One region of the Brevibacterium sp. VCM10 genome, then DNA from elsewhere that is predicted to be linked to it. Evidence: riboswitches for the same ligand, from Rfam matches in the RefSeq annotation. Region 1 holds a riboswitch; each other region holds the start of a gene.
The links. A riboswitch is a leader RNA that binds a small molecule or an ion and turns the genes downstream of it on or off. The one in region 1 is predicted to bind thiamine pyrophosphate.

Region 2: another riboswitch for thiamine pyrophosphate. It lies ahead of AD89_RS0107575 (ECF transporter S component); the one in region 1 lies ahead of thiC (phosphomethylpyrimidine synthase ThiC).
Region 3: another riboswitch for thiamine pyrophosphate. It lies ahead of AD89_RS0101545 (hydroxyethylthiazole kinase); the one in region 1 lies ahead of thiC (phosphomethylpyrimidine synthase ThiC).

What each region holds. Positions count from the first base shown of each region.
Region 1 is NZ_JAJB01000032.1:48,441-56,036, reverse strand. Features, by position in the region: gene AD89_RS0110305 (DUF1684 domain-containing protein) at 1-1,359, opposite strand, end outside; gene AD89_RS0110300 (M18 family aminopeptidase) at 1,504-2,808, shown strand; TPP riboswitch at 2,883-2,991, shown strand; gene thiC (phosphomethylpyrimidine synthase ThiC) at 2,987-4,795, shown strand; gene AD89_RS0110290 (amidohydrolase family protein) at 4,894-5,685, shown strand; gene AD89_RS0110285 (ABC-ATPase domain-containing protein) at 5,717-7,483, shown strand; gene AD89_RS0110280 (thioredoxin domain-containing protein) at 7,494-7,596, opposite strand, start outside.
Region 2 is NZ_JAJB01000027.1:11,526-19,121, reverse strand. Features, by position in the region: gene AD89_RS0107605 (LysR family transcriptional regulator) at 170-1,045, shown strand; gene AD89_RS0107600 (class I SAM-dependent methyltransferase) at 1,068-1,670, shown strand; gene AD89_RS0107595 (putative quinol monooxygenase) at 1,746-2,066, shown strand; gene AD89_RS0107590 (hypothetical protein) at 2,117-2,659, shown strand; gene AD89_RS0107585 (energy-coupling factor transporter transmembrane component T family protein) at 2,682-3,527, opposite strand; gene AD89_RS0107580 (ABC transporter ATP-binding protein) at 3,520-5,052, opposite strand; gene AD89_RS0107575 (ECF transporter S component) at 5,052-5,678, opposite strand; TPP riboswitch at 5,701-5,809, opposite strand; gene AD89_RS18295 (fibronectin type III domain-containing protein) at 6,024-7,511, shown strand; gene AD89_RS0107565 (universal stress protein) at 7,548-7,596, opposite strand, start outside.
Region 3 is NZ_JAJB01000008.1:23,438-31,033, forward strand. Features, by position in the region: gene thiD (bifunctional hydroxymethylpyrimidine kinase/phosphomethylpyrimidine kinase) at 1-927, opposite strand, end outside; gene thiE (thiamine phosphate synthase) at 924-1,739, opposite strand; gene AD89_RS0101545 (hydroxyethylthiazole kinase) at 1,736-2,665, opposite strand; TPP riboswitch at 2,653-2,786, opposite strand; gene AD89_RS0101555 (sugar ABC transporter permease) at 2,994-4,205, opposite strand; gene AD89_RS0101560 (ATP-binding cassette domain-containing protein) at 4,202-5,026, opposite strand; gene AD89_RS0101565 (substrate-binding domain-containing protein) at 5,125-6,219, opposite strand; gene AD89_RS0101570 (LacI family DNA-binding transcriptional regulator) at 6,312-7,409, opposite strand.

The DNA.
Region 1 (7,596 bases):
CAGCCGCGACCGGGCCTTGCGCCCCAGCGGGGACAGATCCCCACCGGACATGGCGACCCCGTCGAAGCCGACCAGCGAGATCCGCCCGTCGTCGTGGTTGGGGTTGAGGATGGTGATGTCGAGGCCGAAACGCGAATACCAGGGGCGAGTCACCTCGGCGCTGTCTTCGTCCCACCACACGTAGAAGAGGAACGGCACGTTGATCCCGGCCTCCGAGTAGAAGAACGGAGGACGCCGCTCACCTGCGGTGACGTCGAAGGGAACGACGTTTCCCTCGATCGGGGCCGGGCAGGTGGCGAACGAGGTGAACGCGAACGGGTAGTTCACCGCACGGTTGAAATCGACGACGAGCGACCCGTCCTGATTCGGCACTCCGAGATCGATGGTCCGCCACGCCGAGGTGGTGCTCCCGTTCGTCGAATCGTGGAAGTCCAGCTGGAGCCCGGTCTTCGGACACCCGGTGGCGAGCAGGTTCACCTCACCGTGCTGAGTGTCGAACGTGACGATTCCCGCCGCCTGCGTCTGCAGCTGCAGATCCTCTTGAGCGGTTTCGATCGGGTAGGTCTTGAACGGGTCGAACCGGGTGAATCGGGCGAGGAAGACGAAGTCCGGGTCCGGGTCGAAGACCGGAACCTCGAAGAACTTGCCCAACAGCGGGGACTTCGAATTGCGCACACGCACACCGAGGCGGCCGGCCCGGTCGATGAGTTCGTAGAGGACGTTGCCGACGGTGAACCAGTTGAGCGATCCGCCGGTCGGAATTTTCGCGCTGAACCCGTTCTCTTCGACGCGGACCTGAGGTCGGGCGGGCACGGCGTCGTGTCCGCCGGTCGCCTGTGAACCGGCACCCGCACCTGCTTCCGCACCAGCAGAACCATCCGCACCATCCGCAGAATCAGCGCCCGCACCGGCCGCGCCGGTCTGGTCCGTGACCCTCGGCAGGGTCGAGGTGTCGCTGGGCACTGCCGGGCTGGTCTCCCGGGTCGGCCCCGAGTTGGTCGCAGCCGCGCCGTTTGCAGCCGCGCCGTTCGCACCTGCGCTGTTCACCTCAGAGCCAGCCCCATTCCCAGGACCAGTCCCGGATCCAGCCCCTGAACCAGCCGGATCCGACCCGTCTGGGCCGTCGCCGACCGTGCTGAGCAGGTCGAACGTCTCCGCAGCAGGGCCGGCCTTGATGCCGGGATCCAGGGACACGGTCACCCACCCGTCGTCGACGGTGAAAGTGCCGGGAGCGTCGGCCCAGGTCGATTCGCCATCGAGCCAGTGCAGGCCGACGACGCTGAGCCAGCCGAACGGTTTCGCCAGTGCCGAGTTCCGTGAGTCGCGCCAGGTGTTCCACTCCGTCACGAACTGGTTCACGTCGAACACTCCTTGCCGTCGCTGGTGCAGTTGCAGGGTCGCCCAGGGTCGCCGCCCCGCCTGATTCTTGGACGCGGTGGCAACCCGGCGCTTGAGACCTGATCTTCTTCACCTCCAAACTACCGCAAACGATAGGCTGGGGAAATGAATGAATCACTCCCGAGACCGGACCGGGCCGCGACGACAGCGGCCGACCTCGGCGACTTCGTCAGCGCCTCCCCCAGCTCCTATCACGCGGTGGCCACCGCCGCGAAACGCCTGGAAAAGGCCGGATTCTCCCGCCTCGACGAGTCCGTTCCCTGGGCGCTGACGCCCGGGGCCGGGCACTACGTCATCCGGGACGGCGCGCTCATCGCGTGGATGAATCCCACCGTCACCGAGGCGGCTGACCGGTTCCGTGTGTTCGGTTCCCACACCGATTCCCCGGCGTTCAAACTCAAACCCGGCGGCGAGTACACCGCTGAGGGCACCCGCCAGGTCGGGGTGGAGGTCTACGGTGGGCCGCTGCTGAATTCGTGGCTCGATCGTGAGCTCGCCTTCGCCGGTCGTCTCGGCCTCGCCGACGGCCGCATCGTGCTCGCCCGCACCGGACCGATCGCCCGCATCCCGCAGCTGGCGATCCACCTCGACCGGCAGGTCAACGAGGGGCTGGCCCTGGACAAGCAGCGTCATACCGCTCCCGTCATCGGCCTGACCGACCTCGCCGAGGCGGACATCGTCGAACTGCTCGCCGCGTCCGCCGGAGTCGATGCCGAGACCGTCGTCGGTCACGATGTCTACACCATCCCCACTCAGGAACCGGCCCTCTTCGGTGCGGCCGAGGAGTTCTTCGCCTCGCCGAGGCTGGACAACCTGTTGTCCGTCCACGCCGGTGTCACCGCGCTCACCCAGCTCGATGCCGACGGCCTCGACGGCATCCCCCTGTTCGCGGCCTTCGACCACGAGGAGATCGGGTCGAATTCGCGGTCGGGGGCGTGCGGCCCGTTCCTCGCCGACGTCACCGAACGCATCGTCGCCTCCTTGCTGCCGCAGTCGACGCGCAGCGATTATCTCGCGTCGATGGCCTCCTCGGTGTGCGTCTCCTCCGATGCCGGGCATGCTGCTCACCCGAACTATCCGGAACGCCATGACCCGCATGTGCGCCCCCGCCTCGGCGGCGGTCCCCTGCTCAAACTCAACGCTCAGCAGCGCTACGCCACGGATGCGGTCGGCACGGCCGTGTGGTCGCAGGCATGCGCGGCCGCCGGGGTCGAGTACCAGGATTTCGTGTCGAACAATGCGATGCCCTGCGGGTCGACGATCGGACCGCTGACCGCGACCCGGCTGGGCATGACGACTGTCGACGTGGGTCCGGCCCTGTATTCGATGCACTCGGCCCGCGAGATGGTCGCGGTCTCCGATGTGCTCGCCCTCGGTGCCGTAGCGAAGGCATTCCTCCAGGGCAGCTGACCTCGCACCCCCGGCGGGACTCGATGTCGCCGACACCGCGGTTGTCCTCACCACGACAATCGTGATACGAATTGCACGACCCCACGGGAGCCCGCTGCACGGGCTGAGATCGGACTGCCTCGTCCGAGACCGTAGAACCTGATCCGGTTGATACCGGCGTAGGAAGTGAGGACTGCAGATGACTGCATTCACCCCTGAAACACCTGCCCCTGCAACGACTTCGTCCGACGCAGATTCGCACGACGCATTCACCCTCGAGCAGTATCCGACGCATTCGCCGGCATGGGTCGACGACACGGACCACGGCATCCGCGTTCCCGTGACCCGCATCGAACTCGAGGACTCGAACGGCCGGGCCAACGATCCCGTCGATGTCTACCGCACAGTCGGACCGGGCAGCATTCCCGAAGAAGGACTGCCTGCTCTGCGATTTCCGTGGGTCGAGAACCGCCTCGACACCGAAACGTATGCAGCCCGCGGCCACCACATCGCCGATGACGGTCGTGCAGCCGTCCGCCGGGGTGCCCCGTCTCAGCAGTGGAACGGACGCAAACCTGTTCCTCGTCGCGCCAAGGCCGGCCGCACGGTGACCCAGATGCACTACGCCCGGCAGGGAATCATCACCCCGGAGATGCGGTTCGTCGCGCTCCGCGAGCAGTGCGATGTCGAGCTCGTGCGTGCCGAGCTCGCCGCCGGTCGGGCGATCATCCCGAACAACATCAACCACCCCGAATCCGAGCCGATGATCATCGGCAAGGCGTTCCTCGTCAAGATCAACGCGAACATCGGCAATTCCGCAGTCACCAGCTCCATCGCCGAGGAGGTGCAGAAGCTGCGGTGGGCCGCGAAGTGGGGTGCCGACACCCTCATGGACCTGTCGACCGGCAATGACATCCACACCACCCGGGAATGGATCATCCGCAACTCCCCCATCCCCATCGGCACCGTCCCGATCTATCAGGCACTGGAGAAGGTCGACGGTGATGCGAACGCGCTGACCTGGGAGATCTATCGCGACACGGTCGTCGAACAGTGCGAGCAGGGTGTCGACTACATGACCGTCCACGCCGGTGTGCTGCTGCGCTATGTGCCCCTCACGGCCGACCGGGTCACCGGGATGGTCTCCCGCGGCGGGTCCATCATGGCCGGCTGGTGCCTTGCCCACCACGAGGAGAACTTCCTCTACACCCACTTCGACGAACTCTGTGAGATCTTCGCCCGATACGATGTCGCGTTCTCACTCGGCGACGGACTGCGACCAGGGTCCATCGCTGATGCCAACGATGCCGCCCAGTTCGCCGAACTCGACACACTGGCCGAACTCACCGAACGCGCGTGGGCCCACGACGTCCAGGTGATGGTCGAAGGCCCCGGGCACATTCCGCTCCACCTCGTACGGGAGAACGTCGAACGCCAGCAGGAACTCTGCCACGGCGCACCGTTCTACACCTTGGGTCCGCTGGTCACGGACATCGCACCCGGATACGACCACATCACCTCGGCGATCGGGGCGACCGAGATCGCCCGCTACGGCACGGCGATGCTCTGCTACGTCACCCCGAAGGAGCACCTCGGCCTGCCCGACCGCGACGACGTCAAAACCGGGGTGATCACGTACAAGATCGCCGCGCATGCCGCTGATATCGCGAAAGGCCACCCCGGCGCGACGGCCCGCGATGACGCGCTGTCGAAGGCCCGGTTCGAGTTCCGCTGGCGGGATCAGTTCGCGCTCGGCCTCGATCCGGGGACTGCCGAGGCGTTCCACGACGAGACGCTGCCGGCGGAACCCGCGAAGACCGCGCACTTCTGTTCCATGTGCGGGCCGAAGTTCTGCTCGATGCGCATCTCCCAGGACATCCGCGACACCTACGGCAGCGCCGAGACTCAGGAGGCCCTGGCGGGAATGCAGCAGAAGAGCCGCGAATTCCTCGCCTCGGGCGGAGAGGTCTACCTGCCCGATCCGACCGTCGGCCTCAAGGCGGACTGACCGTCGTTCAGGGCGTGGCGCGTCTATCGCAGTGTGCACGATTCGACAGACGCGCCACGCCGTGACCGAGCGTTGCGGAGGCGATGTAGGTTGACGGCATGAGCGAACTCCAGCGTGCCTTCGACGCGCATCTGCACATCATCGATCCGACCCATCCCGTCATCGAGAACAACGGCTATCTGCCCGACCCATTCACGGTCGCCGACTACCGCGCGAGGCTGCAGAGCCTGCCCGAGGTGGGAGTCGACGTCGCCGGAGGTGCCGTCGTCTCCGGCTCGTTCCAGGGCTTCGACCAGGGGTACCTCGTCGAGGCGCTGGGCCAGCTCGGCGACAGCTATGTCGGTGTCACCCAGCTGCCGGATGAGACCACCGATGATCAGATCCGGCGCCTCGACGAGGCCGGCATCAAGGCGCTGCGCTTCAATATCGCCCGCGGTGGTTCGGCCACTCTCGATGCCCTCGACAGCTTCGCCCGCCGGGTCCATGACCTCGTCGGATGGCATGCCGAGCTCTATATCGACGCCCGCACCATCGACGCCGACCTCGCCGCACGCATCGCCGCACTGCCGGCGGTGAGCATCGACCACCTGGGCATGCACGAGGACGGACTGCCCACCCTGCTGCGCCTCGTCGAGGCCGGGGTGAAGGTCAAAGCCACCGGTTTCGGTCGCGTAAAACTCAACCCCGCCGCGGCGGTCCGTCGCATCGTCGACACCGACCCGACCGCGCTCATGGTGGGCACGGATCTACCGTCGACGCGGGCGCGTCGCCCCTTCGCCGATGCTGATTTCGCCCTCCTCCTCCAGGTGCTCACCCCCACCGAGGCGGACGCCGTGTTCTGGTCGAATGCGGCGAGGTTCTACGGCCTCGAACCGTCATCCGCTGAGTAGACGTTCATCTCCGCCCAGTAGCATGAGTGAGATGAGTTCACGTCAGTCGAATCTCGCCTCCACTCTGCACACCCTCGACGGTCGCAGCTACGGCAATCTCAAACAGATCCGCGGCCGCTACACCTTCGGACCGGTCACCGTGTTCATCGATCGGGTCCAGGCCGATCCGTTCGCCTCCCCGTCGAAGGTCCGGGTCCGTGTCGATCGTGCCGATGCGAAGGTTCCGCTTGAGCTCACCACCGAGCGCGCCGATCGCATCGCAGCGGCCGACTACCTTCTCCGTGCCGGCAATGAGGTGCTCGCGAAGCTCGATCAACGCGCACTGATCCTCGGCCGCCCCGGGCAGGAGATCCTCGAACGGACGAACATCCTCATCGACGACGCCGGGCTCGAGGCACGTCTGCTCGTCAATCTTCCGGCCCGCGGCCGCCGCATCCTCGGCCACCAGGCCGCCGACATCCTCACTCGCGATCTGCCCGAATTCGCCGAACGACTCTTTCTCTTCGACCGCTGGTCGGACGCCCCGGCAGGCAGGGGAGGGAACACTCCCGCCCCATCGGCCCACGGGCTCGCCGACCACGTCCAGCTGCATCGGGATCAGCTGGAACTGCGCAGCCGCCTCGGCGAGGCCGGACTCATCGGGTTCATCGGCAACGGGGCGATTCTGCCGCGGAAATCCGGGGATTCGGACCTGCCGATGACATCCTCCGATGCGGTGGCCTTCACCTCCCCTCCCGAACTCGAACACACGGTCGGTCTCTCCAGCGGCCACAGCGTCACCGGCATGGGCATTCCCCGCGGGGTCACCGTCATCGTCGGAGGCGGCTATCACGGGAAGTCGACGATTCTGCGCGCGCTCGAACGCGGCGTCTACCCGCATATCGCCGGCGACGGGCGCGAATGGGTCATCAGCGACCCGACTGCCACCTCCATCCGAGCCGAGGACGGTCGCGCCGTGACGGGCGACGACATCTCGGCGTTCATCAACAACCTACCCTCGGGCACTGACACGAGATCTTTCTCCACCACGAATGCCAGCGGATCGACCTCGCAGGCGGCCAACCTCGTCGAAGCGATCGAGGCGGGTGCACGCACCCTGCTCATCGACGAGGACACCTCGGCGACGAACTTCATGATCCGCGACGAACGCATGCGCGCGCTCATCCCCGCCGAACGGGAACCGATCACCCCGTTCGTCGACCGCGTCCGTCCTCTGCTGACCGAGCAGGGCGTATCCACGGTGCTCGTCGCCGGCGGATCGAGCGCGTTCTTCGAAGTCGCCGACCACGTCATCGCCCTCGACGCCTATGTGCCCAGCGAAGTCACGAACCAAGCGCATGAGCTCGTCGGCGTCACCGCATCCGACCTCGAAACGGCTCCAACCGCCAGCGCCCCGGACTCCGGTTCGGACTCCCCCGCCGCCCCCGCTTTCACCGCCGCACCGCGTGTGCCGACGGCGAAGGCGCTGCGACCGTCGTCGAAGACGAAGACCGCTCGAGCGAAGGGATCCGATCGGATCCAGTTCGGCCGCGAATTCATCGACCTCATCGCCATCGCTCAACTCATCGACACGCAGCAGGCGGCGGGCGTGGCCGAAGCCCTCGAATACCTCGCGGAGATCTTCGACGGACGCACCTCGCTGACCGAGGCGCTGGCCGAAGTCGAGGACATGCTCGATGCCGAAGGCCTCGACGGAATCACCGGCCACCGCGACCATCCGGGCCACCTGACCCGGCCGCGCCGGCAGGAGATCGCCGCCGCTCTCAACCGCTACCGCGGGTTGAACCTCGAACGCTGACGAGCGCGACCTACCTATCCAACAGCCCAACCAGCTCGGCGTTTGTGCCCACCGGCAGTGAGCAGGAGGTCCCTCGGCACACGATCGCCGTCCCCGCGGGGACTTCGACCTCC
Region 2 (7,596 bases), on a different contig from region 1:
CGCTGTCTGCTGCCGGGGCGACCGTCATTGGGCGCCCAGGAAACGGAGAGTGCCGACGGCGATGTCGGCGTTTGTGTCTTGACTTCATTGTGGTTGCCATCACACTTAAGAACAAGGGAGAGTTTGTGAACACTGCGTTCAAGAAACCTAAAGACAAGGGGGTGCTGCCATGACATGGACGCTCGGACAGCTGCGCACGTTCGTCGCTGTGGCCGAACTCGGGTCGATGACGCGGGCGGCCGACCACCTCGGCTACAGCGTCGGTGCGGTGTCCCAGCACATCTCGGCGCTGCGCCGGGTCGTCGCTTCCGACCTGTTCCGCAGGCGCGGTCGCGGGCTCGTCCTCGCTGAAGCCGGGCGCACTCTGCTGCCCCGGGCCCGGAACATCCTCGCCGCTCAGCAGCAGGCGGAGATGGCGATGCTCGGCCGGGACTTCCGCAGCGAGGCCATCGTCACCCTCGGAGTCTTCGGATCGGCGTCGACGACGGCGCTGCCGAAGGTGGTGCGGGCGCTGGCCGAGCGTCATCCGCATATCGAAGTCCGGGCGCGGGAGATCAATGTCGAGACCATGTCGGCGGCCGTCATCGACGGGGTCATCGATCTGGGGATCGGGATCAACTACCCGGCCGCGCCGCTGCCGCCGATGCGCGGGCTGCGCTGGGCGGCGGTGGCGGACGAGGACTTCGGCATCGTCGTCCCCGCGGGGACGACGCGGCCGAGCGATGACGATCTGGCCGAGGCCGACTGGATCCTCCCACCGGCCGAGGAGCTCTTCGGCCGCGCGATGCGGTTGGCCACCTCGGCGCTGGGAATCGATGCGAAGGAGACCCACATCGTCACGGACACCGCGGTCGCGTTGGCGCTCGCCGGGACCGGGCTCGGCCTGACCTTGGCAACGCCGATCATGATGTCGTTGGGCGGGCCCGACGTCGACCTCCACCCGGTCGCCGAGGCGGGCGGACGCGAGATCATCGTGCTGACTTCCCCGGACCCCAGCGACCCGGTCCGAGCCGTCGCCGAGGTGGTCACCGAAGTCTTCGCCTGAGGTTCCGGCCTAGGATGAGGGCATGAGCTTCGACCATCAGTGGAACAAGGTACGCAGGGCCAACCCCGATCATTCGGCGAACTACGCGCAGCGGTGGCGTGATCTCGCGGCCGCCGGGCACGACATCGGCGGTGAGGCTAGGTTCGTCAACGCCATGGCTCCGCGGGGATCGCGCATCCTCGACGCCGGCTGCGGAACCGGACGGGCCGGCGGACAGCTCATCGACGAAGGGCACACCGTCTTCGGCGTCGACCTCGACGAATTCCTCATCTCCGTCGCCGAGGACGATTTCCCCAGCGGGGAATGGCGCACCGGCGACCTCGCCGACTTCGATTTCGCCGGTGCCGGGATCACCGAGATCGACGTCGCCTTCTGCGCCGGAAACGTCCTGTCCTTCCTCGATCCCGCCTCCCGGCGGCAGACCCTGGGCAACATCAAGTCGACCCTCAAGCACGGCGGTCGATTCGTGTCCGGCTTCGGTGCCGGACGCGGGTACGATTTCGACGACTTCATAGAGGACGTCAAAGCCACGGGGATGTTCGTCGATCAGAAGTTCTCCACCTGGGAGCTGCGTCCCTTCGAAGCTGACAGCGACTTCCTCGTCCTCATCGCCGAAAGGCTGTGAGCCGGTCGATTCGCAATTGCGGCAGAACTAAGCTGGGATCGGCCTGTACTGCGGATCACCTGAAGGAGAACGACCATGATCTTCATCGTCGTAAAATATGACGTGAAACCCGAAAGCGTCGAGAAGTTCCCCGAAGCGGTGCGGGCCTTCACCGAGGCCGTGCGGGAAGAGCCCGGCAACCTGTGGTTCGAATGGTCGAAGAGCCTGGAGAACCCGAACGAGTTCGTGCTCGTCGAAGCGTTCACCGACGAAGGTGCCGAACCTCATGTCAAGAGCGACCATTTCGCCGCCGGTCTCGAAGCCATGCGCCCGCACCTGGCCACGACGCCGAAGATCATCTCCCGCAAGATCGACGGCGAAGGCTGGGACGAGATGGGCGAACTCAAGATCGACTGAACCCCTTCCAGACCTTCATCCCGGGTCGACCGAGCACATAGACTTCTGCCATGGCGACCAAAGCGCAGAACATCGCATCGATCGAAAAGGCCCTCGGCGAGCCATGGGCAGACACCCGTGGTCGTTTGGAGGCAGCCGGGGGAGCGTCGGCGAGTCACAAAGAACTCGCCGACGCTCTCTTTCCCCAGTTCGACGGCAGAGTCGACAACCACGGCTGGTGGGTCCAAGGCGCCGTCGTCGCCTATGAGCAGGAGATCGGACGCCGCGTCCCCGGCCAGCGCGCCGACGGCACCTTCGACGTCGCCGTCTCCCGCACCATCCCCGGCGATCGTTCCGCACTCATCGAAAAATTCGCGTCCCTCGTCGACGACACCCTCAACGAGGTGGCCCTCGACGCCGATCCCCGCACCTCGGAGACGGCGAAGCGCTCCTTCTGGCGAGCGAACCTCGACGGCGGCATCAAGGTCGAAGCCGCCGCTGAGACGAAGAGCGAAGACAAAACCCTCTTCGTCCTCACCACGTCGAAGCTTCCCAGCCCCGAAGCCCTGGAGGAATGGCGGGCCTTCGGCAAGGGCCTCCTCAAACAGCTCTGAGTCGCGCCATATCCGCGTCGCCTCACCCGATGATCGGGTTCCAGACTCCGAGCATGTGAGCCGCACCGATCGCGACCGCGCAGACGGCCAGACTGAGAAGCACCGCCACGACATCTCGGACCGCGAACTTCGACCGCCTGCGCCACGTCCGTCCAGGACAACCGAATGCCCGACCCTCCATCGCCATCGCCAAGGTCGTCGCCCGGCGGATCGAGACCACGAGCAGGACGAACACCCCGCTGAAGAGGCTACCCGTGCGTCGCAGAAGCGAACCTCCGGCGACACCGCGCGCACGGCGAGCCATCGCCAGCACCTGCCACTCACTGACCAACAGTCCGAGCAGGCGTGAGGCCGCGAGAACCGAGACGACGACGACCTCTGGCAGGCGCAGGTGCTGAATGAGCGCATCGGCGAGGTCACGCGGATCGATCGTCGACGCGAGCACGATGAGCGGGATCGCCAAGGCGAGGGCACGGACGAAGATCGCCGCAGCCGCGGCCAGGGACCCCGTGGTGAACAGAATCGGACCGAAGTCGACGACCACATCCCCGGTCTTCTCCGCCAACAGAGCAGTGCCCCAAGCGGCGAGCAGAGCGCCGGCGGGCAGGAACCACAGCCGCTTGGCCGCGGCCACCAGATCGAGTCCGGTCGCCGGCAGCGCCAGCACTGCTGCCAGCAGCACCACCCCGGCAGAGACCAGATCGATGCTCAGCAGCGCCCCGACCATGAGGATGAGAGCGACTGCGATCTTCGTCAGCGGATTGCACCGAGCCAAAGCGGTCGAACGCACCACGGGGATGAGCTGCCCCGGATCCTGTACCGCGACCTCGGGGGAGTGGCGAACGTGCTCATCGAGGCCCTTACTCACCGCGCTCACCCGCCCTGACATGCGAATCCGACTTATTGCCGTCGGATCGCTCTTCATGGCCGCGGTCGCCGAGCTCGAGGAGATCGGCGCCGATGGCCTCGAGGAACGCCAGATCATGGCTGACCGCCACCACTGCGGAACCGTGATCCAAGGCATCGAGGAACATCTCCACCAACCCCGCCCACGTCAGCGCATCCTGACCGAAGGTCGGCTCATCGACGATGAGCACCCGGGGCCGGGGAGCCAGCATCGCCGCCACCGACAGGCGACGCTTCTCCCCACCGGAGAGACTCTGCGGATGAGCCTGCGCCAAACCGGTGAGACCGAGACCCGCAAGAAGCTCATCCACCCGTGCCTGCGACTCGGCGGCAGACCACCCGGCCAGCCGGGGACCCAGCTCGAGTTCGGCCGCCACGCTCGAGGTGAGGAACTGGTGGGCCGGTTCCTGGAAGACCATCCCGATGCGCGCCGCCAGCTGCTTCGACGGCCACGCGAACGGTCGGGGCCGTTTGGCTCCTTCCCGCAGGGCCGCCTCGGCGAGGACCTGCCCGGAGAATTCGGGCAGCAGGCCCGCCAAGGTCAGGGCCGTGGTCGATTTGCCTGCCCCATTCGCACCGATGATTCCGAGGGCCTGACCGGCGCTCAGGCTCAGGTCCAGTCCGGTCGCGGCGGGGGTGGCCATGCGCGGTCGAGCAACGCTGAGCCGATCTGTGCGTAGCAGAACCTCGCCGAGGCGGCCCGACGTCCCACCGAATCCCTCGGTTCCGCCTCGGCGCGGGGTGGGGGAGTCCTGCGGCATCCAGATGCCGCAGCCGATGAGCGTTTCGGTCAGGTCCGGATCGGTGAAGATATGCTCGGGCGGACCTTGGGCGACGATCCCGTCACCGCCCAGCACGATGACACGGTCGACGTGCTCGGTCCACAGCTCCACCCGGTGTTCGACGACGAGCATGGTCGCCTGTGTCTCGGCCTGCACGGTGAGCACGGCATCGCGGACCTCGGTCGCCGAGGCGGGATCGATATTGGCCGTCGGTTCGTCGAGGACGATGACCTCCGGGGCCATCGCATGGATTCCGGCCAGAGCCAGCCGCTGCTTCTGCCCACCGGACAGGGCAGCACTCGGATGCTCCGGGGCCAGATCGAGTCCCAACGCATGCAGGGACTCGGGGACCTGAGCCTCGATGACCTCGGCCGGGAGTCCGAGGTTCTCCATCCCGAATGCCACATCATCACCGACGCGGGAGAAGATCACCTGCGAATCGGGATCTTGGAGGACCAGCCCGGTGCTGCCTCGGCGAGGATCCGGTTTCTCTCCGCCGACGAGGAGTTCACCGGTGGCCTCACCCGATTCCTCGGGCAGGACACCGGCGACGGCGTGGAGGAACGTCGATTTCCCCGCTCCGGAGGCGCCGAGCAGCAGCACCTTCTCTCCGGCCGCGATCTGCAGGTCGAGCGGACCGACGGCCGGCGCGTCACGGTCGGTGTGCGTCCATGAGAAGCCGGCGGCCGTGATCGGCAGCGCCATCAGCGACGGCCGGAGGCGAAGGAGCTCAGAGCTCCGGTGGCCGCGATCGCCCGGTATGCGTACCAGGCGCCGATCCCGGAGATGACGAGGCCGGAGACGATCGCGCAGACCGCATAGATCGCCTGGAACCCGAACTGCCATTCGGCGTTGTACATGATGTTCTCGCTCACGGCCATGAACGCCGCGGCCAGCACACCCGAAGCGGCGGTGACCCACAGGGTGAAGCGTTTGTACCCGAAGGCGGCGAAGACGAGTTCGGCACCGAGGCCCTGCAGCAGTCCCGAGAGCAGAACGGTCGCCCCGAAGTGGGAGCCGAGCACGGCTTCGACGATCGCGGCGATGAGTTCGCACAGGAGTGCGGCACCGGGTTTGCGGATGATGGCACCGGCCAGCGGACCGGCCAGCACCCAGAGTCCAGCGATGAGGCCGATCGACGGCGGGAATGCTTGGAAGGCGAGTTCGAGAACCTTCCAGCTCAGCGCGAGCACCCAGAAGACGAGTCCCACGGCGATGCCGAGCACGGCGGTGGTGACATAGTCGACGACCCGCCACTGCTTGGTCTTCGGCGCCGCGGTGAAAGCCTGCGCGCGGGCGGGGGTGGTGGTCGGCGCGGTGGTATTCGGCATTGTGCCTCCTCATATCAAGGAGGGGTGAAGAGTCTCGACTTCCTTCGGCGGTACTGACCGCATCAGGTTCGAGGGTCTGCAGCTTCTTCTGCACTCTCAGCGCCCCTGACGGCGCTCCCCTGTCGTAGCCACCACTGTACAACAGGGGAGCGACGCGGAGGCTGGGATCGGAAACGACGCGGAGTCCGGGGTCGGTCATCGAGGATTCACTTCCCGTTTCCCTTCCCGTCGACGGTCCTCGAACGACCGGACACTACTGGTCAGTAGGAATAGGCGGGTGAATACGCATCGACTGAAGAGACCGCTCAGTGTGCCCTGTCCGCCGCCACCCTGCTCGCCGCTCTGGTGGCGGCCCCGGTGCCCGTGCGTGCCGAACCATCTCTCGGCTCGGGCGGCCCGAGTTCGACCGCGAGCCAGGACCCGACGGACACACCCGCCGAGGTGGATGCGGGGAGTGAAGCGATCACCGATCCCGTACTGCAGGTCGGAGCCGACTCGACGACGCGCAACCTCTCGTGGATGAGTGAGAACTCCGGCGGGGGAGAAGTCCAGTGGGCGCCGGTCAATGAACTCGAGGGAGGCGAACTTCCCGCCGACGCGGCAGCGGCTCAGACCACGGACTCCGGTCTCGCCACCGACCTCAAACGTCACTTCAACCATGCGAGCATGACCGACCTGGAACCCGACACCGACTACGCCTACCAGGTCGGCAGCGACGAGGACGGGTTCACCGAGGTGCAGCAGTTCACCACAGGATCGTCTGGAGGAGATGACGAATTCCTCGTCTTCGGCGACCCCCAGGTCGGCGCCGGAGGCGGAGACCCCGACGACGCCACCGGCTGGGACCGGACCCTGTCGACGGCCGTGGCCACTGCCGACGACCCGAGCTTCTTCTACTCCTTGGGAGACCAGGTCAACTCCGCCGGCAACCAAGAGCAGTGCGCGCAGTACCTGGCCCCGGAAGCAACCCGGACGATCCCGCAGGCGACCACGATCGGCAACCACGATGTGTCTTCGAAGGCCTACGAACAGCACTTCAACCGACCCAATGTCAGCCAGGATCACGGCGGCGGAGGCATCATCACCTCCGGCGGCGACTACTGGTTCATCGAAGACGGAGTCCTGTTCCTCAACATCAACTCGAACAGTCCGGACTTGGACGCCCACGCCGAGTTCATCGACGAGGTCGTCGCCGAACACGGTGGCCAGGCACGATGGACTGTGCTGGGATTCCACCATTCGATCTATTCGACGGCAACACATTGGAACGATCTCGATGTGAAGCGGCTGCGGAAGGCGATCCCACCGGTCGCGGCCCGCAATGACATCGACCTCGTCGTCTCCGGCCACGACCACATCTATAACCGCACCTTCCTCATGGACGGGGAGGGCAAGCCCGTCGAGGGCTCCGAAGCGGGAGCCGAGGAGGAGAAGGAAGACGGGCAGACGCTCTACCTCACGCTGACCTCGTCATCGGGATCGAAGTTCTACAACTACGTTCCCGGCCTCGACTGGGAAGGCAAGAGCGTCCACAACGACGTGCCCGCCTTCACCCGAGTCCGCGTCAGCGACGAAGCGCTGCGGGCGACGACCTATGAGGTGCCCGCTGGGGGAGCGTCGGCCGATGGCGAACGGGCGGAAGCGCAGGCAACAGCCGAGCAGATCGACGATGTCGAACTCAGGCGCGCCGAGGCGGACGACCCCGCCCCGGGCGCCGAGGCAGAAGCGGCCGAGGCGAACGCCGCAGGGACGAATGATGATGCGGGTTCCTCCGGGACCGCCTCGGCGGGTGGGGATGGAGACCTTCCCCGCACCGGCGGCGGGCTCAGCTGATTGCCACAGCCTTGCTGATCGGCCCGACGCTTCGCATCAGCTCGGTACCACCATGACCGGGCCTCCGGCGTGATTGAGTACTCCG
Region 3 (7,596 bases), on a different contig from region 1:
GGCCGGTCGACCGCGGACGACGTCGACCTGGTGGTCGACGGGTCCGTGGGCGCCCTCCGGATCCAGACTCAGCTGCCAGTCCGCAGCCGAGTTCAGGGCGCGAGCGAGAAAATCGAGGGCATTGCCGACAGCCTCGCCGAGGAGGTCGGACCCGATCGCCGCGCGTGACCGATCTTTCCCGGTCGGGGCCGCCGGATCGGCAGGTCCCCCGGCGGCAGCTGCGCGTTCACGGCCGAGGACGGCCACCTCGGCGGTGATCGCAGCCGAGAGAGTGCACCCTGTTCCGTGCGTGTTCATCGTCGTCACGCGGGGGTGGGTGAACTCCCGGACCTGACCGTCGCTCGTGGCGAGGATGTCGATGACCTCGTCATCGCTGCCGTGTCCGCCCTTGAGCAGGACCGCTCCGGGCCCCCGCTCGAGCAGGCGCCCGGCCTGGTCACGCATGGCTTCGGTCGTCTGCGCTTCGGGTTCGTCATCGCTGATGAGCAGGGCCGCCTCGGGGAGGTTGGGGGTGATGAGGTCGGCGACGGGCAGCAGGTGGGTGCGCACGGCGTCGACGGCATCGGCCTCGAGGAGGCGATGGCCGGAGGTCGCGATCATCACCGGGTCGACGGTGAAGAAGCCGAGCCGGCCTTCGGCGGCGCGGGCGACGACGAGTTCGACGAGGTCACGGCTGCCGAGCATCCCCGATTTCGTCGCATCGACGGGCAGGTCGCCGAGCACGGACTCGAACTGATCGGCGACGAAATCGACGTCGATCGGATAGACGCGCGACACCCCGTGCGTGTTCTGCGCGACGAGGGCGGTAATGACGGTCGTGCCCATGGTCTTCCGCGCGGTGAAGGTCTTGAGGTCGGCGTGAATACCGGCGCCGCCGGAGGGGTCGGTGCCGGCGATTGACAAGGTGATCGGCGGGCGGGTCGTCACTGGTCGCTCCCGGTGAAAGCGGCCAGCAGCTCTTCGGCCGCCGACTTCGGATCGTCGGCCAGGCAGATCGCCGAGACCACACAGATTCCGATCAGTCCACGTCCGTGCAGGTCGGGGGCACGGTCGGCGGTGATGCCGCCGATGGCGACGGCGGGGAGGCCGGCTTCTGCCGCCAGCTCGCCGAGGCGCTCCGGTCCGATGCCGTCGGGGGCGTCGGCTTTTGTGGAGGTGTCATAGACCGGTCCGATGCCGACGAGGTCGACGACTCCGGAGTTGCGGGCGGCGGCGAATTCGTCGCTGTTCGCGGCCGAGAGACCGATGAGCGGTGCCGCACCCAGGGCGGCGCGCACCTCGGCGACGGTGGCATCGGTTTGGCCGACGTGGATGTGCACGGTCTCGCCTTCGTCGATGAGGCGGCGGGCCACCTCGACGCGGTCGTTGAGGACGACGGGGACCGTGCGGTCGGTGTCGCGGGTGGCGGCGTCGACGGCGGCGATGACCTGGCGGGTGAGCGAGTAGAAGCCGGCGTCGTCGATGTCCTTGTCGCGGACCTGGACGATGCCCACTCCCCCGGCGACGGCGGCCTGCACGGTCTCGGCGACGGTGCGGCCGGCGGTTTCGCATTGCGCGGAGTCGGTGACGAGGTAGAGGCGCGTGTCGATTCCGGCGAAGCGGTCGGTCACGGCGGCGCGGTTAGCGGCGGCGCCGTTCGGGTTGTCAGCGATGTGGGCGGCGGCGCGGTCCGGGGTGTCAGCGATGTGGGCGGCGGCGCGGTCCGGGGTGTCAGCGATGTGGGCGGATCCGGCGGTCATGCCTGGACGCCTTCGTTGGCGGTATCGCTGACAGTGGTGAGCGTGTCGAGGCTGATTCTCGCCTGTGCGAGTCGGTCACCGTCGACGGCGTGGAGTGCGTCGAGGAAGTTCACCGAGTAGCTGCCCGGCCCCTTCGCGCCGTCGGCGGCGAGTTCGCCGGCGACCGCGAAGTGCGCGTGGGCGGCGACGACGGCTTCGAACCTCGCCGAGGCGGCCCCACCGTCCCCGGACCCGTTCGTGGCGTTGACGGCCGAGGCATCGGCGTCGGGGTCGGCCAGTCCTGCCCGGGCGGCAGCCAGGTAGGCGACGGTGACGGCGCCGAGAGAGCACCCGGTGCCGATGACCAGCGGCATGAACTCATGTCCGCCGGTGATGCGGGCGACGTGGTCGGTGCCGTCGATATGGGCGACGACGGCATCGGTGGGTCCGGACACGGCGACGATGGCCCCGGTTTCCCTGGCCAGCTTTGCGGCGGCGGGGAGGACGGCATCGACTTCATCGGTGGAGTCGACGCCGCGACCGCCGAGTCCGACTCCGGCGAGAGCTGCGATCTCGGAGGCATTGCCGCGGATGGCGGTGGGGTGATCGGCGGCGGCGCGGCGGATGCGGGAGGTGCGGAAGTCGACGGCGCCGACGCTCACGGGGTCGAGGACCCAGGGTTTGCCGGCGGCGTTGGCGACGTCGATGGCGGCATCGGCGGCGAGCAGCTGATGGTTGGAGGCGGTGCCGAAGTTGACGAGGACTCCGCTGGCGATGCCGGCGAACTGTCCGGCGTCGGCTTCGTGGTCGAGCATCGCCGGGGAGGCGCCGACAGCCAGGAGCACGTTCGCGCTGAACTGCTGCACGACGGTGTTCGTGATGCATTGGATGAGTGGATTGCTTGCGCGCAGTCGCGCATTCGCAGAACGCAGGTCGAAGTCAACCATGACGATCCCTTCGCTAGTATGGCCCAGATCAGGTTCGATGGGTGTTCTCTCAGCCTCGGTGTCCTCCGTGCGCAGCTCTTCGGTGCGAACGGATCTTCATGAGGCACCCCATGTCATTGGCTCCGACTGTATCAGCCCGGCTGAGGCACGGCGACTCCTTGGATGCTCAGTGCCGACCGCTCGACTTGACGTCGCTGTATCAAGCTGTGCATTGCGCGCTCGACGCTCAGGCGAGCGGTCGGCAGAGGGAGCTCTTGCGGAACCGAGCGGTCGACGACAGCTTGAGCGCTCAGCGTTGAGCGGACGCCCCTGTGCCGCCGACCCGGCACTACCCCCGCCCGACGTACCTCTGGCCGCGGCGGCTGAGCGCATCGATGACTACGGCGGTGAGCAAGACGAGCGCGGTGATGATCTGCTGTGCATCGGAGTTGAAGCCGATGAGGTAGAGACCGTTGTTGATCGCGCCGACGACCAGTGCGCCGAGCACTGCCGCCCAGGCGGTTCCGCGACCACCGAACAGCGAGGTGCCGCCGATGACGGCCGCAGCGATCGCGTTGAGCAGGTCCTGCGTGCTCACCAGCGTCGATCCCGCGTTCGTCGTCACTCCGGTCTTGATGAATCCGAACAGAGCGGCCAGCACTCCGGCAGCCATGAACACGCTGATGCGCACCCAGGTCACGCGGATGCCGGCACGTCGGGCGGCTTCGACCTTGCCGCCGACGGCGTAGATCGAACGACCATAACGGGTCTTGCGCAGCACGAGGTCGATGATGATCGCGATGACGATCATGAGGAAGAACGGCATCGCCAGACCGAAGTCCTGATTGACGAGGATGAGGAAGCCGAACACGATCGCGGCCAGCAGGACGATCCTCACGGTCACCGAAGTCCAGCTCGGAGCGCTGAGACCCTCCCGGTGGCGGCGCAACTTCGAATAGATGATGCCGACGCCGAATCCGATGATCGCGATCGCACCGAAGACATAGGCCCAGATCGCCGGGAAATAGAAGCTCGCGAAGTCGAAGGCGAAGGTGTCCGACATCGACAGGTTCTTCTGCGTACCCAGGGTTGTCAGCGTCAGGCCGGTGAACGCGAGCAAGCCGGCCAGGGTCACCACGAACGCCGGGATGCCGACGACGGCGAAGAACCAGCCCTGGATCGCACCGACGACCAGGCCGAGCAGCAGCATGATGACCAGCGCCAGGGCCGGCGGCACACCTTGCCTCACCACCAGAACACCGAGCAGCGAGGCGGCCAATCCGCCCAACTGCGCCAGGGAGAGGTCGATCTCGCCGAGGAGCAGGATGAGGTTGATGCCCAGGGCAAGTATCGCGAGGAATGCGACCTGGGTGGAGAGGTTGACGAGGTTGGCCGGAGAGATGAAGTTCGAGTCGGCCGTCTGGAAGACGATGACGATGACGATGAGGGCGAAGATGACCGGGAACGATCCGAGCTGGCCCTCTTTGACCCGTCGCAGGAACGTTCCGACGACGCCTTCGTGAGTAATCCGTTCGTCGGTGATGAAGGAATTGCGGGTCATCGACGCTCACCCCTCCGTGCCGCACGCTTGGTCACGACGTTGTCGCTGGCCCCGGTGATCGCGGCCACGAGCACGTCCGTGCGTTCGTCGCCAGGGAAGTCACCGGCGTCCTTGCCCAAGCGCAGCACGTGCACCCGCTCGCACACAGCCTGCACGTCAGCCATATTGTGGCTGACGAGCAGCACCCCGAGGTCACGTTCCTTCAGCCGTTCGATGAGGTTGAGCACCTCGGCCGTCTGGGCGACACCGAGCGCCGCCGTCGGCTCGTCGAGCATGACCAGGGAGGGTTCGCCCAGCAGCGAGCGAGCGATCGCGACGGTCTGACGCTGACCGCCGGACAGGGCCGCGATCGGCACTCGCACGCTCGGGATCTTCGCTGACAGACTGCGCAGCAGCTCCCAGGATTTGGCCTCCATGGACACCTCGTCGAGCACTCCGCCGCGGGTCTTCTCATGTCCGAGGAAGAGGTTGGCGACGACGTCGAGGTTCTCGCACAGGGCCAAGTCTTGGAACACGGTGGCCACTCCGGCCCTCTGCGCGTCCTTCGGGGAGGAGAACCTCTGCGCCATTCCGTTCATGATGAGCTCGCCCTCATCGGCGGCATGGACTCCGGCGATGACCTTGATCAGCGTCGATTTGCCGGCGCCGTTGTCGCCGACAAGGCCGACGACCTCGCCGCGGCCGACGCTGAGATTGATGTCGGTCAGTGCCTGAACGGCACCGAATCGCTTGTTGATTCCGCGCAGTTCGAGCACCGGCTCGCTGTCGCTGCCCGGCGTCCGCGTCGCTGCGGATGCCGGTTCAGGTGTCTCTGGTGTCATCTGTTCCTACTTGTCGCAGTCGTTGACCCCGGCAGCCGGCGACCGGTGATGGTCGCCGGCTCGAGGTCGGTCGCATCAGATCGTGAGCGCACACGTGCTCACTTCACGCCGGCATCGGCACAGAGCTTCTCCACCTTGCTCGTGCAGATATCAGAGGCCTTGATCTGGTCGCCGACGATGTCCTTGATGTTGTCCTTGGTCACGACCTTGGCCTCGACGAAGTCCGTCGGGGTGTCTTTGTAGGTCGTGCTCGCTTCGACGTCCTCGCCCGCAGCCAGAGCCACAGCGGCCTTGGCAGCGAACTCCGCCTGCGGTGGGATCGACTTGTAGATCGTGGCGAACTGATCACCCTTGAGGATGTTCTGCAGACCGTCGACCTCAGCGTCCTGGCCGGTCACCACGGTTTCGACCTTGGCCTTCTTCGTCGCGGCGATGACGCCGCCGGCGGTGCCGTCGTTGGCCGCGTAGATGGCGATCGGCTTCTCACCCTTCCCCTGCAGCTGACCTTCGACCCACTGGCGGGCGTCGTCGGGGTTCCAGTCGAGGGTGTCATGGCTGGCAGCGATATCGACGCCTGCACCCTTGAGGGTCTCCTCGGCGCCGGCCTTGAAGTCTGCGGCGTTCGGGTCCTTCGGGTCGCCGTTGACCATCCACACCGGTCCCGACTTCGGATCGACTCCGGTGTCCTTGAGTCCGTCGAGGACGGCCTGGCCCTGCAGGTTGCCGATCTTCTTGTTATCGAACGAGGTGTAGTAGTCCGCGCCCTCGAAGAAGCGGTCGTAAGCGATGACCGGGATCTTCTTGGCTTCGGCCTTCGACAGCGCCGAGGCGACCGCGGAGGCGTCGACGGGGTCGAGCACGATGGCGTCGACGCCTTCGGTCACGGCCGCTTCGAACTGCTGCTGCTGCTGGGTCGCGTCCTGGTTGGCATTGCGGTATTCGACCTTGGCGTCGGGGTTGGCCTCGGCGACGTACTTCTCGAAGTTCGGCTTGTCGAGCGACTCGTATCTGGTGGTCTTCGACTCGGGCAGCAGCAGTGCGATCGTGACGTCTCCGTCGCCGCCGGATCCGCTGTCCGCCTCGTCGTTTCCCTGCCCTTTCTGATTGCCGCAGCCGCTGAGCGCCAGAGCGCCGATCGCGACCGAGGCGCCGAAGAGCGCCAGCTTCTTGTGGGACTTAAGGTTATGCCTCATTGTGAACCTTTCAATCAATCTGACAACGTTGTCAGGCTGTTGAATATGATTCGCTGAAGACCGCCTGCTGTCAACTGTTTTCGCAAAAGTTCTCAGCGAGTGTCGGGCGGCTCTTCACCGCTGCCACGAGCGATGACGCACAGCGCGTTGTCGAAATCGGGCACGCTGTCGTCGACACGACCATGCCCCATCGCCTCCGCCGCGATCGGGCCGTTTCCCTCACCGAGGCGACCTTCACCCACCCCGGCACCGCTGGGTTCCGCACCGGCCCGGAGCCTGCGGACCGCCTCGGCGGCAAGGGACTCGACGTTGCGATCGACGACGGTGACGTCGAGGAGTTCGGCCGTGGGGAAATCGTCGATGCCCACCAGGGCCGGCCATTCGCCGAGGCGGCGGCAGGCATCGATGGCGCCCTGCGTGAGCGTGGCCGAGAGGGTGATGAGGGCACCGGGGGCGCTGCGGGAGCCGAGCCAGGCGGCGACGACGTTCTTTGCGCTGGCTTCGTCGTGGGCGTCTTCGCGCATATAGGCGCGCCAGCCGACGCCGCGACGGCCGGCGACGGCATCCTGGATTCCCTGCAGGCGGCGGGTGGTGATGAGGCTGGGCGATTGATCTCCGATGACGCCGAGTGCCATATGTCCGTGTGCGAGCAGCTGCTCGGCCGCGAGGCGTCCCGCTTCACGGTCATCACCTGCGACGATGCTGATGCCGGGACTGTCGACCGCCGGGTCGAGGGAGACGATTCGGGTGCCCGGCGCCGAGGCGGCTCGTGCGTAGGTCTCGGCCGCCTCGGGGTGGGCGCGGATGACGATGATCCCGGTCAGATCGTTGGCGAGGCATTCGTCGAGGAAGGCTTCCTCCCGGTCGGGATCGTCACCGACCACGGTCACCACAGGGCGCAGGTCGACGGCTGCGAGTTCGGCTTCCACGGCGGCGAAGGCACGGGCCTGGAAGGCGTCCCCGGCGTCGGAGAGGACCACGCCGATATAGGGTGAGCGGCCTCCGGCACGCAAGCGCCGGGCCGTGGGGTTGAGTCGGAATCCGAGCTCTTCGGCGGCGGCTTCGACCTTCTCTGCGGTCGAAGCGGCAACGTGCTTTTCGCCGTTGAGGACGCGGGAGGCCGTCTTGATGCTCACACCGGCGCGGGCAGCGACCGTGGCCAGGGTCGGCCGATCGTTCTGCTTCGCCATGTGCGCACCTTTGAGTCTGAGGACCGATTCGTGACTCTGCGCAGCGATGCGCAGGCAACCGTTGGAATGATACTAACCGCTGAGGTGAAGGATGAACGCACTCGCCGAGGTGGGGCTCCGTTGCGAAGCCCCACCTCGGCGATTGCGGTGTTCGGACTTCGGCGCCTCACCCACCGCTCAACTCAGC